Regions from separate parts of the Pseudoalteromonas sp. P1-11 genome, predicted to be linked through region 2. Evidence: predicted binding sites of a transcription regulator. Region 2 holds the regulator's gene; the other holds the start of a gene.
What was found. Region 2 encodes sigma-54, which starts transcription at its own class of promoters, with help from an activator protein. Its sites were predicted from a motif close to GTTGGCACGNNNNTNGNNT; they were not measured.
Positions count from the first base shown of each region.

Region 1: the regulator sigma-54 is predicted to act here: its motif matches at 2,312-2,330, upstream of AN390_RS12955 (PspA/IM30 family protein).

Region 1 covers NZ_LJSP01000006.1:273,531-280,923, reverse strand. The annotation lists gene AN390_RS12970 (transcriptional repressor) at 1-339, opposite strand, end outside; gene AN390_RS12965 (MarC family protein) at 434-1,054, shown strand; gene dusA (tRNA dihydrouridine(20/20a) synthase DusA) at 1,136-2,125, shown strand; gene AN390_RS12955 (PspA/IM30 family protein) at 2,371-3,063, shown strand; gene AN390_RS12950 (PspC domain-containing protein) at 3,074-3,280, shown strand; gene AN390_RS12945 (hypothetical protein) at 3,290-3,616, shown strand; gene AN390_RS12940 (copper chaperone PCu(A)C) at 3,696-4,208, shown strand; gene AN390_RS12935 (DUF2333 family protein) at 4,217-5,203, shown strand; gene AN390_RS12930 (TIGR04219 family outer membrane beta-barrel protein) at 5,207-5,977, shown strand; gene AN390_RS12925 (TIGR03899 family protein) at 6,002-6,889, opposite strand; gene AN390_RS12920 (SRPBCC family protein) at 6,858-7,393, opposite strand, start outside.
Region 2 covers NZ_LJSP01000001.1:207,096-214,488, forward strand. The annotation lists gene AN390_RS00920 (zinc-dependent metalloprotease) at 1-1,077, shown strand, start outside; gene mgtE (magnesium transporter) at 1,124-2,482, opposite strand; gene AN390_RS00930 (HPr family phosphocarrier protein) at 2,741-3,013, opposite strand; gene rapZ (RNase adapter RapZ) at 3,054-3,899, opposite strand; gene AN390_RS00940 (PTS sugar transporter subunit IIA) at 3,919-4,371, opposite strand; gene hpf (ribosome hibernation promoting factor) at 4,376-4,663, opposite strand; gene AN390_RS00950 (RNA polymerase factor sigma-54) at 4,691-6,190, opposite strand; gene lptB (LPS export ABC transporter ATP-binding protein) at 6,260-6,985, opposite strand; gene lptA (lipopolysaccharide transport periplasmic protein LptA) at 6,982-7,393, opposite strand, start outside.

The DNA of each region.
Region 1 (7,393 bases), on a different contig from region 2:
AATAACCGTAGAGTGCAGCTCTTTTACAAAGCCACAACTGTCACAAATTAATAGCTGCACAGGATGAATATGATCAAAGTGATGGCAAAGCATAAATGCATTGGTGCTTTCTATTTTGTGAATAAAACCCAGCTCTGCTAAAAAGTCTAGCGCACGGTAAATTGTTGCAGGTTTTGCGCCTGTTTCTGTTACTTTTAATTGTTCAAGTAAATCGTACGCCCCAACGCCGCCTTGGGCGCTAGCTAATAGGCGAAATACTTTTTCGCGGATAGGCGTAAAACGCGCACCACGGTTGTCACAAACTTGTTTTGCTTTACTTACGAGTGATTCTATATTCATCATTCTCTTATCCTTACGCTACCGTGATATACTAACATACTGTGTTGTACTTGCAGCGTTTTTATTAAACACTTTTTATCTAGGAACCCCATTAATGCATGAACTGGTAGCTATATTTATTTTCTTTTTTGCGGTGATAGACCCTATAGGTACAGTGCCTGTATTTATTGCTGTGACACGTGGGGAAGATGAAAAGTTTAAACGAAAAGTTGTTTTTAAAGCCGTGGGTGTATCCGCTGTGGTTTTACTCTTTTTTGTTATTGCCGGTGAGCAGCTATTAAATGCAATAGAAATACCGCTGTCGGCGTTTCAAATAGCGGGGGGCATAGTCCTGCTTATTTTTGCGCTTTCAATGATTTTTGGTGAAAGTAAGCCCGAGTCTGAGATTAAAAGTGTGCGCGACAGCACAGAAACCGCTATTTTTCCGCTAGCCATTCCCTCTATAGCAAGCCCAGGCGCCATGCTTGGCGCAGTACTGATGACCCGCAACGAAGAATACACGTGGGTTGAGCAAGTTACTACATCGTCGATGATGTTGGTTGTATTAGTTGTTGTGCTTGTGCTGTTGTTACTCGCAAATCATGTGCATAAATTAATAGGCGACAGTGGCGCAAGTATTATAAGTAGAATCATGGGGTTAATTTTAAGCTCTGTGGCAGTTACAAATATACTCAACGGTATCGCGCATTATTTTGGTTTACAAATATACAGCTAACATTGATGCTAATTAGGCTTTTGTGTAAAATACAGCGCCTTTTTATGGGCGCATTTACTTATAATCCCCGAGGCTTTTACATTGCAAAAACGCACATTAGATAATCCAACGTTAAACAGACGTTTTTCTGTTGCACCCATGCTTGATTGGACTGATCGTCATTGTCGCACTTTTCATCGTAAGATGACTAAGCACGCTGTTTTATACACTGAGATGATCACCACGGGGGCGATTTTATTTGGTCGCGGCGATTACCTCCACTTTAATCAGCACGAGGGGCCGGTTGCTTTGCAGCTGGGGGGTTCTGATCCCGAGGCGCTAGCAAAGTGTGCAAAGCTTGCTGGTGAGCGCGGTTACGATGAGATTAACTTAAATGTAGGCTGCCCTTCAGATAGAGTACAGAACGGGCGCTTTGGTGCATGCCTAATGGCCGAGCCTGAGCTGGTTGCCCAGTGTGTTGCGGCAATGAAAAGCGAAGTTAGTATTCCTGTTACGGTAAAAACACGCATCGGTATTGATGAGCAAGACTCGTATGAATTTTTATGCGCATTAATTGAAGCCAGCCATAAAGTTGGCTGTGATGACTTTATTATTCATGCCCGTAAAGCGTGGTTAAATGGTTTAAGCCCTAAAGAAAATCGTGAAGTACCGCCTCTTGATTACCCACGCGTTTACCAACTAAAAAAAGACTACCCACAGCTCGATTTAAGCATTAATGGCGGCGTTAAAACAATTGAAGAAAGCCTAGCGCATTTAGCGCATATAGACGGCGTTATGATTGGTCGCGAAGCATATAGTAATCCATTTATACTTAATGAGGTGGATGAAAAGATTTACGGTGAGGTGGCCAATACTCAGACTCGTCACGATGTGGTGCGCGCTATGTATGATTACATAGAAGAGGAAATGCGTTTAGGTGCTAACTTTTGGCATATAGCACGCCATATGCTGGGGATTTTTCAGGGGCAGCCAGGGGCGCGCGGATTTAGACGTCACCTTTCAGAAAATGGTCACGGTAAACAGGCTGATTTGTCGGTAATGGATAAAGCATTAAGTTTTGTGCCTGAGTAATACTAAAGCGCTGAGCAGTTATAAAAAAACCACTTTTTAAAGTGGTTTTTTTATAACTAAAATTTAGTCAAAAGATAAATAAATTAGTGATTTTCGCTTATTAATATTCAGTTTTTAGTCAGTTTAAAATAACTTATTAGCTGTCTAACTGATTGAATTTAAATGCTTATAAATAACTTTTTGTTACTTGGCATAACTCTTGGAATCTTGTTGTTATTATCAATTAAAAACAACAGGACAAAACAATGAGTATATTTAATCGCGTAAATGATGTTATCCAATCTAATATTGCTGCCATGCTGGATAAAGCAGAAGACCCAGAAAAACTCCTCAACCTTATGCTAAGTGAAATGCAAGAAGCGCTTAACGAATGTAGAAGCACTGCCGCAGCCTTACTGTGCGAAGAAAAAGCGCTTAAACGCCAAATTGTACAAAAACAAAAAGACTTAACTTTGTGGCAAACAAAAGCTGAGCTGGCAGTTGCTAAAAACCGTGACGATTTAGCCAAGTCTGCGTTAGTAGAAAAACAGCGAGTAGATGAGCAAATTGCAGCAAAAAACACTCAGCTAAATACTCTAAAAGAGTCGATAGAGAAAATTACGGCAGATTGTGAGCGCTTACAGCAAAAAATGGCGCAAGCTAAAAGCAAACAAGCTCAATTAATAAAACGCCACGATATTGTTGTTGCACGTGAAAAAGTGAACATGCAATTACACAGTGACAAGGTCGCAAATGCTTTGTCTCGCTTTGAAATGATAGAGCAAAAAGTGGAAGGCATAGAAGCACAGGTTGATGCTTATGAACTTACAAATACAGCGCAATCAACCGCTGAGCAAATTGAGTCTTTAGTTAAAAATGAAAAAATAGATGCAGAGCTGGCTCGTTTAAAAGCCAGTGTTAAGCAAAGTAATACCAGTACAACTGCGCCAAGCGCTTAAGGAGTAAAGTATGAATAACTTTAAAACACAGCGTGGTTGGTACAAAGATTCACTGAATAAAAAAATATCGGGCGTATGCAGTGGGTTAGCGCGTCGCCTTGATTTTCCAGTGTGGTCAACACGCTTAGTAACTATTTTATTATTTATAAGTTTTCCGTTTGCAGTGGCGCTTGGTTATTTGATTGCTCACTGCTGCCTTGAAGAGCGTGCGTATTAGGAGAGGGATATGAAAACCTTAGCAATATGTGTTGTCGTATATGTGTTACTTTTTACTGATACTGTGTCGCTAATACATTTTGATTCATGGCAGTTCCCACTGTGGATTGCAGATATGAGCTGGGTAGGGCTCGAGCTGGCTGGTGTATTAGTTGCTATTATTGCAGTGGTAGCCGTAATGGCTTTAGTGACCATGGGGTTAATAGGCGCAGGGATTGTCGCGCTGGTTGGCACCATTTTGGCACTGTTATTTGGTTCAGTGATGATAGCCTGGCCATTATTATTTGTGGCTGTACTGTGCTGGTTGGTGCTCGATAACAAAAAAGTAACCTCTTAAGCCTTAATTTAACTGACTATTATTAGTTAACTATGTTAAATTTAAAGTGAAATTTTATGCTTTCACAAGGAATAAAGCGATGATGAAGCAGTGCTTTTTTATGGCCTCGGCGTTAATGATTAATGTGTTTTCGTCATCGGTTGCTGCACATGCTGGGCACAGCCACGATACAGACGAAGCTAAGCTTGAAGTAAGCCATGCACAAGTAAGGGCGTTTTTGCCTGGTAGTAAGTCGAGTGTTGGCTATTTAACAATTTCTAACCACGGTGGTGGTGTTGCTAAATTAACTAAAGCAACCATCGAAGGTTTAGGCCGTGTAGAAATACATGAGCACAAACATGTCAACGGCATGATGAAAATGCAACAGGTTAAAGCCGTCACCATTAAGGGCCATGAAAGCCTAAGCTTTGAGCCTGGTGGTTACCATTTAATGGTATTTGATCCACAAGAGCCACTAAAAGTAGGGCAAGAACGTAAACTCACGCTATATTTTAGTGACGGTAACCGCTTGTTTACTAATGCTCAAGTGGTTTCGCTTGAAGCGCAAGCTGCGCATTCAAAGCCATCTAAAAAACAACACGCTCATCACTAGGAGGATAAATGTCGCAACATAAAGGAAAAATAGCTGGTGCCTTGGTGGTACTACTTATTATTTTTTACGCTATTGCAGTTTATTGGAGCATTGAGCCGGCACGTTTTAACGTAGTAACTAATGCAAAAGAAACCGCGCAAGCACGCAACGAAAAAATGGTAACAGGCTATACAACCACCTCAACGCTTATTACCGTTGCTAGCACATTACTTGATAAGCAAGGTGGGTATTTATCAAACGATGTAATGCCGCCAAGTGTGATAATGGATGACATGCCTGCGTGGGAATATGGTGCGCTCGAAATGGTGCGTGATTTAGCGCTATCAATGCGTAAAGACTTTAGCCGTTCACAGTCGCAATCTACCGAACATGAAGCCCTTAAAAAAGCGCAGCCGCAATTTAATATCAGCTCTGAGGCATGGGCATGGCCAAGTGCCGAGGGAGAGTACCAAAAGGGAATAGACTATCTTCTTGTATACCGCTCACAAATTGCTAACGAGCATGAGCGCGATAGCCAATTTTATTCACGTGCAGATAATCTACGTAGCTGGTTAAAAGAAGCCGAAAAGCGCTTAGGCAGTTTAAGTCAGCGTTTAAGTGCAAGTGTTGGCCAAGACAAAGTAAATACCGATTTAGCAGGTAATTCTTCAAACACGCAAGCGACCTACACACCACTTCAGCAGCAAGTAAGAACGTCGTGGTGGGAAATAGACGACGTGTTTTATGAGTCGCGCGGTGCAACATGGGCGTTATTACACTTTTTACAAGCGGTTGAGTATGACTTTGCTGATGTATTAGAAAAGAAAAATGCACGTGTAAGCTTACAGCAAATTATACGTGAGCTTGAGGCAACACAAGAAACCGTGTGGAGCCCAATTATATTAAACGGGAATGGTTTTGGCTTTGTGGCAAATCATTCTTTAGTTATGGCAAATTATATTTCAAGAGCCAATGCGGCTTTAATCGAACTTAGCGAACTACTAGCTCAAGGATAAAAAATGAAAAAGTATTGTTTAGCAGCTGCCCTTTCAATGGCATGTTTAGCCCCTGCAGCACAGGCAGACACTCTATTAGGTTTATATGTAGGTGTTGATGGCTGGCAGTCAGATAACGACGGTCAGTTTTCTTACAAAGATAACGCACCACAAGATTTTAATTTTGAAGACGAAACCTTTATTAGCTACTACGCGGCACTAGAGCACCCAGTGCCATTAGTTCCTAACCTAAAGCTTAAATACACTGAGCTTGAACTTAATGGCTCAGCAACCCTTACTGATACGTTTAGCTTTAATGGCTCAGATTACGTAGTTGGTACAACTGCAAATACATTAAGTGATTTAACTCACATTGATTACATTCTTTATTACGAAATTTTTGATAACGATTTAATTTCAATTGATTTAGGTTTAAACGCAAAGCAGTTTGACGGTGACATTGTTGTAACTGGTACTACTCAACAAGGCGGCACTAACTTCTCTGAGACTAAAGATTTTTCGGGCTTTGTTCCACTTGCGTATGGCCGTGCTGAAGCAGGCTTACCATTTACGGGTTTAAGCGTGTTTTTTGAAGGCAGCTTTTTAGCTATCGACGATAGTAAAGTACAAGACTACCAAGTAGGCGTAGCGTATGAACTTATTGATAACCTAGCGGTAGATGTAGCTATTAAAGCGGGTTACCGCTCAATGACGTTAGAGCTAGATGATGTTGATGATATTAATACCGATATTGACGCATCAGGCCCATTTGCGGGTATTCAAGTTCACTTTTAATTAGTGAGCTTACAGCGTGGTGTGTTATTTATTAACATGCCACGTTAAATCAAATTCTCCCTCCAATGCATTATTAATTAATTGCTTATACACCTTATTTACAGGGTAATTAATAAGCTTAGAAAGCTCATCGCCTGTTTGGGTAAACTTGTAATAGCTTAATACTAAGTCACTGCTTTTAGCTTTTAACGTCACTTTTTGCGATAAAAACGACAGGGTGAGTTCTTGACCTGCTTTTAATACCGCCGATTCTATTTCTTTTCTGTAGAGTAAATTAAGATCCATAAGCGTTAAAATGTCAGGAAAGCTGATCCCCGTTTTTCCTAAATTTAGCGATACCTTATTGCCTTTTCGTAGTAAGTCGAAAAGCGAAGGCTTTTTATAAAACCCTAATAAGATAAAGTGACTGTCGTCTTTTGCGTTGTAGCTGCTCAGCGATACACACTTTTGTAATGCATCTGCTTCGCGTTGGGTCATATGCTTGAGTGTTTGTAAGCTTTTTATAGAAAATGTACCGGGGTTGAGGGTCTCGCCAGTTAAAATTTTAGCCCACAGTGTTTGCATCGATTCATTTGAGGTGTCTTCACATAGGGCAATAAAGCGTTCTATCCAGTCGGCATCTGGTTGCTTATTACTTGCCACATCGGGACAAAATTCCATTGCTTTAGCTAAAATGGTTTCTATATTTTGCTGCTGTTTTATAAGCAGTAAATCTTGGCGCTTTTGGGCGCGCGCTAAAATAGGGTTATCGCTATTTATGTGATAAAGCGGGTTTAGATCGCCTTTAGAGCCGTAACTTTGATCTGTACTTGGTTGCCCAGTATTTGTGGTTATTTTTTTTACGGGGTAGCCAAGTAAAGACTCAATTATATTGGCGAGGTTAATTCTCGCTTGGGCTGATTTTACTGTCATCGTTATCCAGCTGTGTTTTTTGGTCGCGTAATTGCGCCACTGTTTGCAAGTTATTTAAGCCAAGTGACACTGTATTGCTTAATACATACTCACTAAAAATTGATAGATAACCCGAAATTAGCGGGGTATTGGTTTGGCCATTAATATTACACGTTACATTTACCACACCTTCTACTTCGGTAAATGTAATTTCACCTTCAATAATATGCTCATTTTTTAAAAGCGCATTAAAGGTCATTTTATTTTGTGAAAGCGAAGTAATGGTCATTTCTCCATACCCCCAGTCACTTTGCCACGATTGATGCGCGCCTATACCGCGACTAGGTTCGCCTAAAGTAAAAGTGATAGAAGGATCTACTTTGCCCCAAGGTGACCATGTATGCCAAAGGCTAAAGTCAGACACCAGCGATTTAACAGTCGCTACATTGGCATTTATTTGTATGTTTTTATTTACGCTGTAATTTTGCGGCAGGGTTAAACCAATCAAAATAGCCACTAAAACTA
Region 2 (7,393 bases):
AACGAGCAAGGCGAGCTTGATGTAACCCGCGGCTATGCAAGCGGTATGGGCGTATGGGATACCCAAGTTATTAAGTATGGTTACAGCGACTTTACTAATCAAGATGAAAGCGCTGAGCTTGCAGCAATATTAAAAGAGAACAAAACGAAGGGCCTTGAGTTTATATCTGATAGCGACGCACGCGCAAAGGGCGGTGCACACCCTACAGCGCACTTATGGGATAACGGTACTAACCCAGCGCAAGAGTTACTTAGAGTGCTTGATGTACGTAAAAAAGCGCTTTCGCAATTTGGTATTAACAACATTAAAACGGGCGATGCACTCTCGCAGTTAGAAGAAAAACTCGTGCCGCTTTATTTATTTCATCGCTATCAAGTAGAGGCTGCAGTTAAGCTAATTGCGGGGGTTAACTACGAATACGAAACACGTAACAACTCACCTGCTAAGGGCGCGCAAGTGGTTGCAAAAGCGCAGCAGCAAGCGGCGCTTAGTGCTATTTTAACAACATTAAAACCGGCTAATTTAATTTTGCCTGAGTCGGTGTTAGCGCTTATTCCGCCAAAAGCATATGGCGAGTCTAAATCGCGTGAAAGCATAACAGGTCGTACGGGTTTAACTCTTGATGCGATGGCCTTGCCAGAAGTAGCTGCGCAGCATAGTTTATCGTTATTATTAAACCCACAGCGTTTAAATCGTTTAGCTCAACAACAAGTACGTAATTCTAATTTTTACAGCTTAGATGAGCTGCTAGAGCAGCTTTACAGCCAGGTGTTTAATGTGTCATCACCTAATACAATGAAAGGCAAAATCACCCAGCGGGTGCAATTTTTAACTGCAAAAAATATGGCTGATTTAGTCACTAGCGACAAGGTAAGCCCAGAGGTGCAGGCGCAGTTACGTTTCTACTTGGTAAAATTAAGCAAAGAGTACAATCAAAACTCAATGTTAAGTAATACCAGTGTAGGAGAAAGCGCGTTTAAACAGTATTTAGCAGAGCAAATAAAACAGTTTTTAAAAGTAGGTAAGTGGCCTGAAAACTTTAGTGGTTTACCAATGCCACCGGGCTCACCAATTTAATTATATGTTTTAGTGTGTAGTGGCTACTTTACCTGAGTTCAGGTTGCTAAATAAGTAGCCACGTTGCGGTGCCTAAAAAGGCAAAAATACCGACAATATCAGTCACCGTCGTAAGTACAACACTACCTGCAAGTGCAGGGTCTATATTCATTTTTTTCAATAAAATAGGAATACATGCGCCAGCAACACCAGCCACTACAAGGTTCATAAACATTGCAAATGCGAGCACGCCGCCAAGCATAAAATCCCATTGCCAAAGCGCAATTACACTGGCTATAAGTATTGACCAAATAACCCCGTTTAATGCGCCTATCGCCAGCTCTTTAGCCATTAAAAATCGTTGGTTAGTTTGGTTAATGTGGCCCACGGCAATACCGCGAATAACTAGAGTTAAAGATTGGCTACCTGCTACACCACCCATTGAGGGCACAATGCCATTGAGTACAGCTAAAATAGGTAATATATCTAAGGTGCTTTCAAAAAAGCTGGCCACGAAGGCGGCAGCTAAGGCTGTGAGTAAGTTAACGCCAAGCCATACTGAGCGTTTTTTTGAGCTTTTTAAAACAGGTGCAAAGGTGTCTTCTTCATCATCAAGACCGGCAAGGCTTAATAAGCTGTGCTCTGCATCTTCACGAATAACATCAACAATATCATCAATGGTGACACGCCCAAGCAAGTGGGCGTTATCATCGACTACAGGGGCCGATATCCAGTTATGGCGCTCAAATAACTGAGCAACTTCACTTTCATCCATCGAAATAGGGATAGACTCACAGTCTTCATCCATTAAATCTTGAACAATTTTTTCAGGCGGATTAGTTAACAGTGTACTAAGTGATAATGCACCTAAAAAACAGTTATGTTTATCAACAACGTATAAATCATCGGTGCCCTCTGGCAGCTCACCGCGTAGCCTAATATAACGCAGCACAACATCAAGTGTAACGTCTGGGCGAATGGTCACCGTATCGGTGTTCATTAGCGCGCCTGCTGAGCGCTCTTGGTAAGATAAAGCTTGTGTAGCGCGTTCGCGGTCTTGCGTATCCATAGCGCTAACCACATCTTTGTACACGGTATCAGGTAGGCTACGTAGGACTTCACCTAAATCATCGTGGCCCATATCCTCAGTGGCCGCGGCAATATGCTCAGGTTCCATTTGTGCAATGATACCTAAACGTACATCTTCAGAGAGCTCTTCTAGCACATCCCCTTGCACATCTGGGTCAACCAGTTGCCAAAGCATGCGTCTAATTTTATGCGGAGAGGATTCAAGCAGCAGTGCTGTATCACAAGGTGCTGTTTTTGCTAGCATGCGTCTTACTTGAACAAATTGCCCACTATTAAGTGATTTAGTCACTTGTTTTAGTTGCTGTAGTGGATAGTCTTGTTCAAACGCTTCTGGCATTGGCATCCTAAATATTTTTGTGTAATGGAAAGGTGTTTAGTAAGTGGAGTTGCCCACTGTCATTTTCTTTATTTTTGTGCTAAACCCAATGCTGGGACTAAATTAGTGTTTAAAATTAAGTAACCAAATTTAGCAGGGGCATGGCTTTATTACCCTAAATTAAAGCACTAAATTAGGCGAGTCGGAATACCCTAATTTACTAAATCTTTATAGTCTGGCCTGATAAGTCTTTAACTTATAAGGCTATGGTGCTTTAAATTATTCTTGCTCGTTAAATCGTTGTGCAATTAATTGCCCAACCGCATGCAAAGCTTGCTCTGAATCAGGGCCTTCACAGACTACTTTAACTTCTTTACCTTTACTGCTTTCAAGTAGCATTAAAGCTAATACGCTGTCGCCTGCGGCTTCTTTATCATCTTGGTGTAAGGTGATTTTAGCATCAAACTGCACAGCTAATTGCGCAAGGACCGTTGCCGCTCTGGCGTGTAAGCCTAATTTATTTTTTATTAAAAATGTGTCTTCACAGCGCATAAATTACTATACCTAAACTGAACAGGTTATTATTTTAAGGTTACTTTTCTTGCTCACGATGACGAATTTTGACATTCGGATGCGTCATAGCAAAGCTCTCACCAATGGCTTGCGCTAAATAAACCGAGCGGTGTTGACCACCAGTACAGCCTATTGCAATAGTGAGGTAACTACGGTTATTACGCTCTAAGTGTGGCAACCAAGTTTGTACAAAGGTTTGAATTTGCCAAGTGAATTTTTGCACTATGCTGTGATTTGCCAAAAAATCTTTTACTGGTTGATCAAGGCCCGTAAGCGGTTTAAGTTCAGGCTCCCAGTGGGGGTTTGGCAAAAAGCGAGCATCAAAAACATAATCAGCTTCTTTAGGTATGCCGTGTTTAAAGCCAAACGATTCAAACGTTACAATAAGTTGCTTATCTTTTTTACCCAGTATTTTTTCGCGAATTGACTCTGCTAATTGGTGCACACTTAAATCGGTGGTATCAAGCATAAAGTCAGCGCGTGTTACGAGTACATCAAGCAGTTCTTTTTCTTTTTTTATTGCTAAATCAAGCGGCAGTGAATCGATGGATAAAGGGTGTAATCTGCGTGTTTCTGAAAAACGTTTGATCAGTGTTTGATCATCACTATCTAAATAAAACAGTGTGGGTTTAGCAAAGTCAGGAAGGTACTCGAGAATATCGTTAAATTCGTCTTGTTCTTTGGGGATATTACGAACATCTATACTAACGGCTATTTTGTCATAGTTATCTGAAACACTTCGCACTAAAGAGGGCAGTAAGTTGACCGGAATATTATCTACGCAATAATAGCCTAAATCTTCAACCACGCGTAAAGCAACCGACTTACCTGAACCAGAACGGCCGCTTATGATAATTAACTCCATTTATAGCCCTTAGTATTTACTACGATTGATCAACAATTACTTGATACAGCTCTGCATCGGTTTTAGCACTACGCAGCTGTTTACAAAATTCTTTGTTGCTCAGTTTATCAGCTATGGTTGCCAGAGTCTTTAGGTGCTGTTGGTTATCGCCATCTGGTACGATGAGTGCAACAAAAATATCAACAGGGCAGTTATCAATAGCATCAAAGTTAACAGGGGTGTCGCTAACAAGTACTAAAGCCAGCGGCTCTTCTACGCCACCCATTCTGCCATGAGGAATGGCGATACCCCGGCCAATGCCAGTACTGCCTAGCTTTTCTCTGCTTGCCAGCGCATTAAGAATATCTTGTTGTGGTAAGTAGGGGAGCTTTTCATGAGCTAGCTCACTGATAAACTCTAAAATTCTTTTTTTACTACTAAAAAGGACCGCAGCTTTGCTGCAGTCCTGGCATACTAATGTACTTAATTTCATAATATTAGTGTCTAGCAAGCTTCTCTTTATGTTTTATGACTTGACGATCGAGCTTGTCAATCAACGAGTCTATAGCGGCATACATATCTTGGTGCTCTGTTGAGGCAAATAAATCTGCGCCACTTACATGAATAGTCGCTTCTGCTTTTTGGTTGAGTTTTTCTACATCGAGAATGACATGCACATTGCTAATATGATCTGAGTGCCTTTCTAGCTTTGCAAATTTATTATTTACATAGTCTCTAAGTGAATCAGTTACTTCTACGTGACGACCAGTTAGGTTTAGTTGCATAAGCATTTCCTCTTTGTTTTTTACGTCTTATATCAAACTCTTTCTCTGATTTGACGGTGGAATAGCTAGCGATTCACGGTATTTTGCTATTGTGCGTCTAGCTACTTTAATTCCTTGCTCTGCCAATATATCCGCAATTTTACTATCACTCAATGGTTTAGCTGAGTTTTCCGCGGCAATTAGCTTTTTAATTAGGGCACGTATTGCGGTTGATGAACACTCGCCGCCGTTTTCAGTGCTTACGTGGCTTGAGAAAAAATACTTAAGCTCAAAAATACCACGTGGCGTATGCATATATTTTTGCGTAGTAACACGCGAAATTGTCGATTCATGCATTTCTACCATTTCAGCAACATCGTTTAAAACCATTGGCTTCATGGCTTCGGGGCCATGTTCAAAAAATGCTTGTTGCTGTTTTACAATACAGTTTGTTACTTTGAGCAGCGTGTCGTTTCTGCTTTCAAGGCTTTTTATAAACCATTTAGCTTCTTGTAAGTGAGAGCGAATAAATTGGCTATCACCACTTGATTTTACGGTACGTGACATAGCCGCGTACTGACTATTTACGCGTATTTTTGGCATGCTATCTGGGTTTAGCTCTACCACCCAGCGGCCTTTTATTTTTTTAACCGACACATCCGGTATTACATACTCCGACTCTTCCCTTACTATGGTATCTGCAGGTTTTGGGTTGAGGGTATGTATTAGGGTCATGACCTCTTTAAGCTCGTCTTCTTTAAGCTTAGTCTTTTTCATTAATGTACGATAGTCGCGTGCCGCTAATAGATCAATGTGATCGGTTAAGATCATTTTAGTTTGTTCTATAAAAGGGGTGTCTTTATCAAACTGGTTTAGCTGAATGCACAAGCACTCTTGTAAACTGCGCGCGGCTATACCTACAGGGTCAAATAACTGAATACGCTTTAAAACGGCTTCTATTTCGTCAAGTTCAACTTCAACTTCGTCATCGTTTTCTTGGTTAAAGCTCTCTAAAATCTCTTCGCAACTTAGCGTTAAAATACCCGAGTCATCTACAGCTTCTACAATGGCAATAGCAATGGCTTCGTCAGTTGGGCTAAAAGGAGTAAGCTGAAGCTGCCACATTAAATACTCATGTAGCGTTTCAGTAGAGGCACCTTGATAAATAGACTCATCTTCCGGCATTGGGCCTGAGGATGCCGCAGGGGCTGCGCTCATGTACTCATCCCAAGTTACATCCATTGCCATATCATCGCTAACGGTGTCTTTATTTAAAGCTTCGCCACTGTCTTGCTCGTACTCGCTGGTTGTATCGTCAGCCGATGCGCTTACGGTTACATCATCCGTATCTGCTTTTTGCTCATTTTTTCCAGCCGACTCTTCCGTGTAATCTTGCTCTTCTACTTCTAATAGCGGGTTGCTATCAAGTGCTTCTTGTATTTCTTGCTGGAGATCCAATGTACTGAGCTGCAGCAAGCGAATCGCTTGTTGCAATTGTGGAGTCATTGTAAGTTGCTGGCCCATGCGCAGCTGTAATGATTGCCTCATGTATCTCTAACAATCCTTTTATGTTGTTATAATTAATATTAGCAGATGCTTGTAGGTGTGGCTTAAATGTTACAGCCTAAATTGCTCGCCTAAATAAACATCGCGTACAGTTTTGTCATTTAATACGTGTTCTGGGGTGCCAGATGCAATTAGCTCCCCATGAGAAACAATGTAGGCTTTTTCACAAACATCAAGGGTTTCTCTTACATTGTGATCGGTAATTAATACGCCAATGCCACGGTTTTTAAGATGTTCTATTATTTTCTTTATATCTAACACTGAAATCGGATCAACACCAGCAAAAGGCTCATCCAATAAAATAAATTTAGGGTTTGCTGCCAGTGCTCTGGCAATTTCTACACGGCGGCGTTCACCACCAGAAAGTGCCATACCTTGGCTATCGCGAATATGCTGAATACTAAATTCATCAAGTAAGTTGTTGAGCGTTTCTTCTCGCGCGGCTTTATTGAGCTCTTTACGCGTTTCTAAAATAGCCATTAAGTTTTGATAAACTGTCAGCTTTCTAAATATTGATGACTCTTGCGGCAAATAGCCAATGCCTAAGCGGGCGCGGCTGTGCATAGGTAATAACGTAATGTCGTTATCATCAATAGAAATTTTACCTTTGTCGCTAGGTACTAATCCTACAATCATGTAAAAGGTGGTGGTTTTACCTGCGCCATTAGGGCCCAATAAGCCAACAATGCTGCCGGCTTCTACCTCAAGGCCTACATTTTTTACAACTTGGCGGCCTTTATAGCTTTTTGCTAATAGTTCTGCTTTTAAGGTGCTCATGGTTGACCTTCGTTACCTGTTTTTTCTTTAATTTTTGCTTCAACAGGCACTAAAATTGTGTGGACACGATCCGTAGAGTTTTCGTCTTTTTCTGCGCTAATAAGCTGCTGCTGCATATCGTAGGTAATACTTTTAGCATTAATTTTTTGACCGGCTTGTGCGACTTCAGCATCGCCAACAAGCGTTAAAAAGCGCTTTGCTACGTCGTAACGTACTTCGTTTGCACTGGCGCTCATTACGGTACCATCGTCTTGTTTTTCTTCGAAGTAGGCTGGGCTGCCAGTGGCAATAAGGAGTTGTTTGTTATCCCCTAAGTCTTCACGTTTATGTACTTCAAGTCGGTCGGCTGTAATTTTGCGATTACCATGCACAATTTCGACGTTCTTTTCAAAAATACCTACGTTTTCT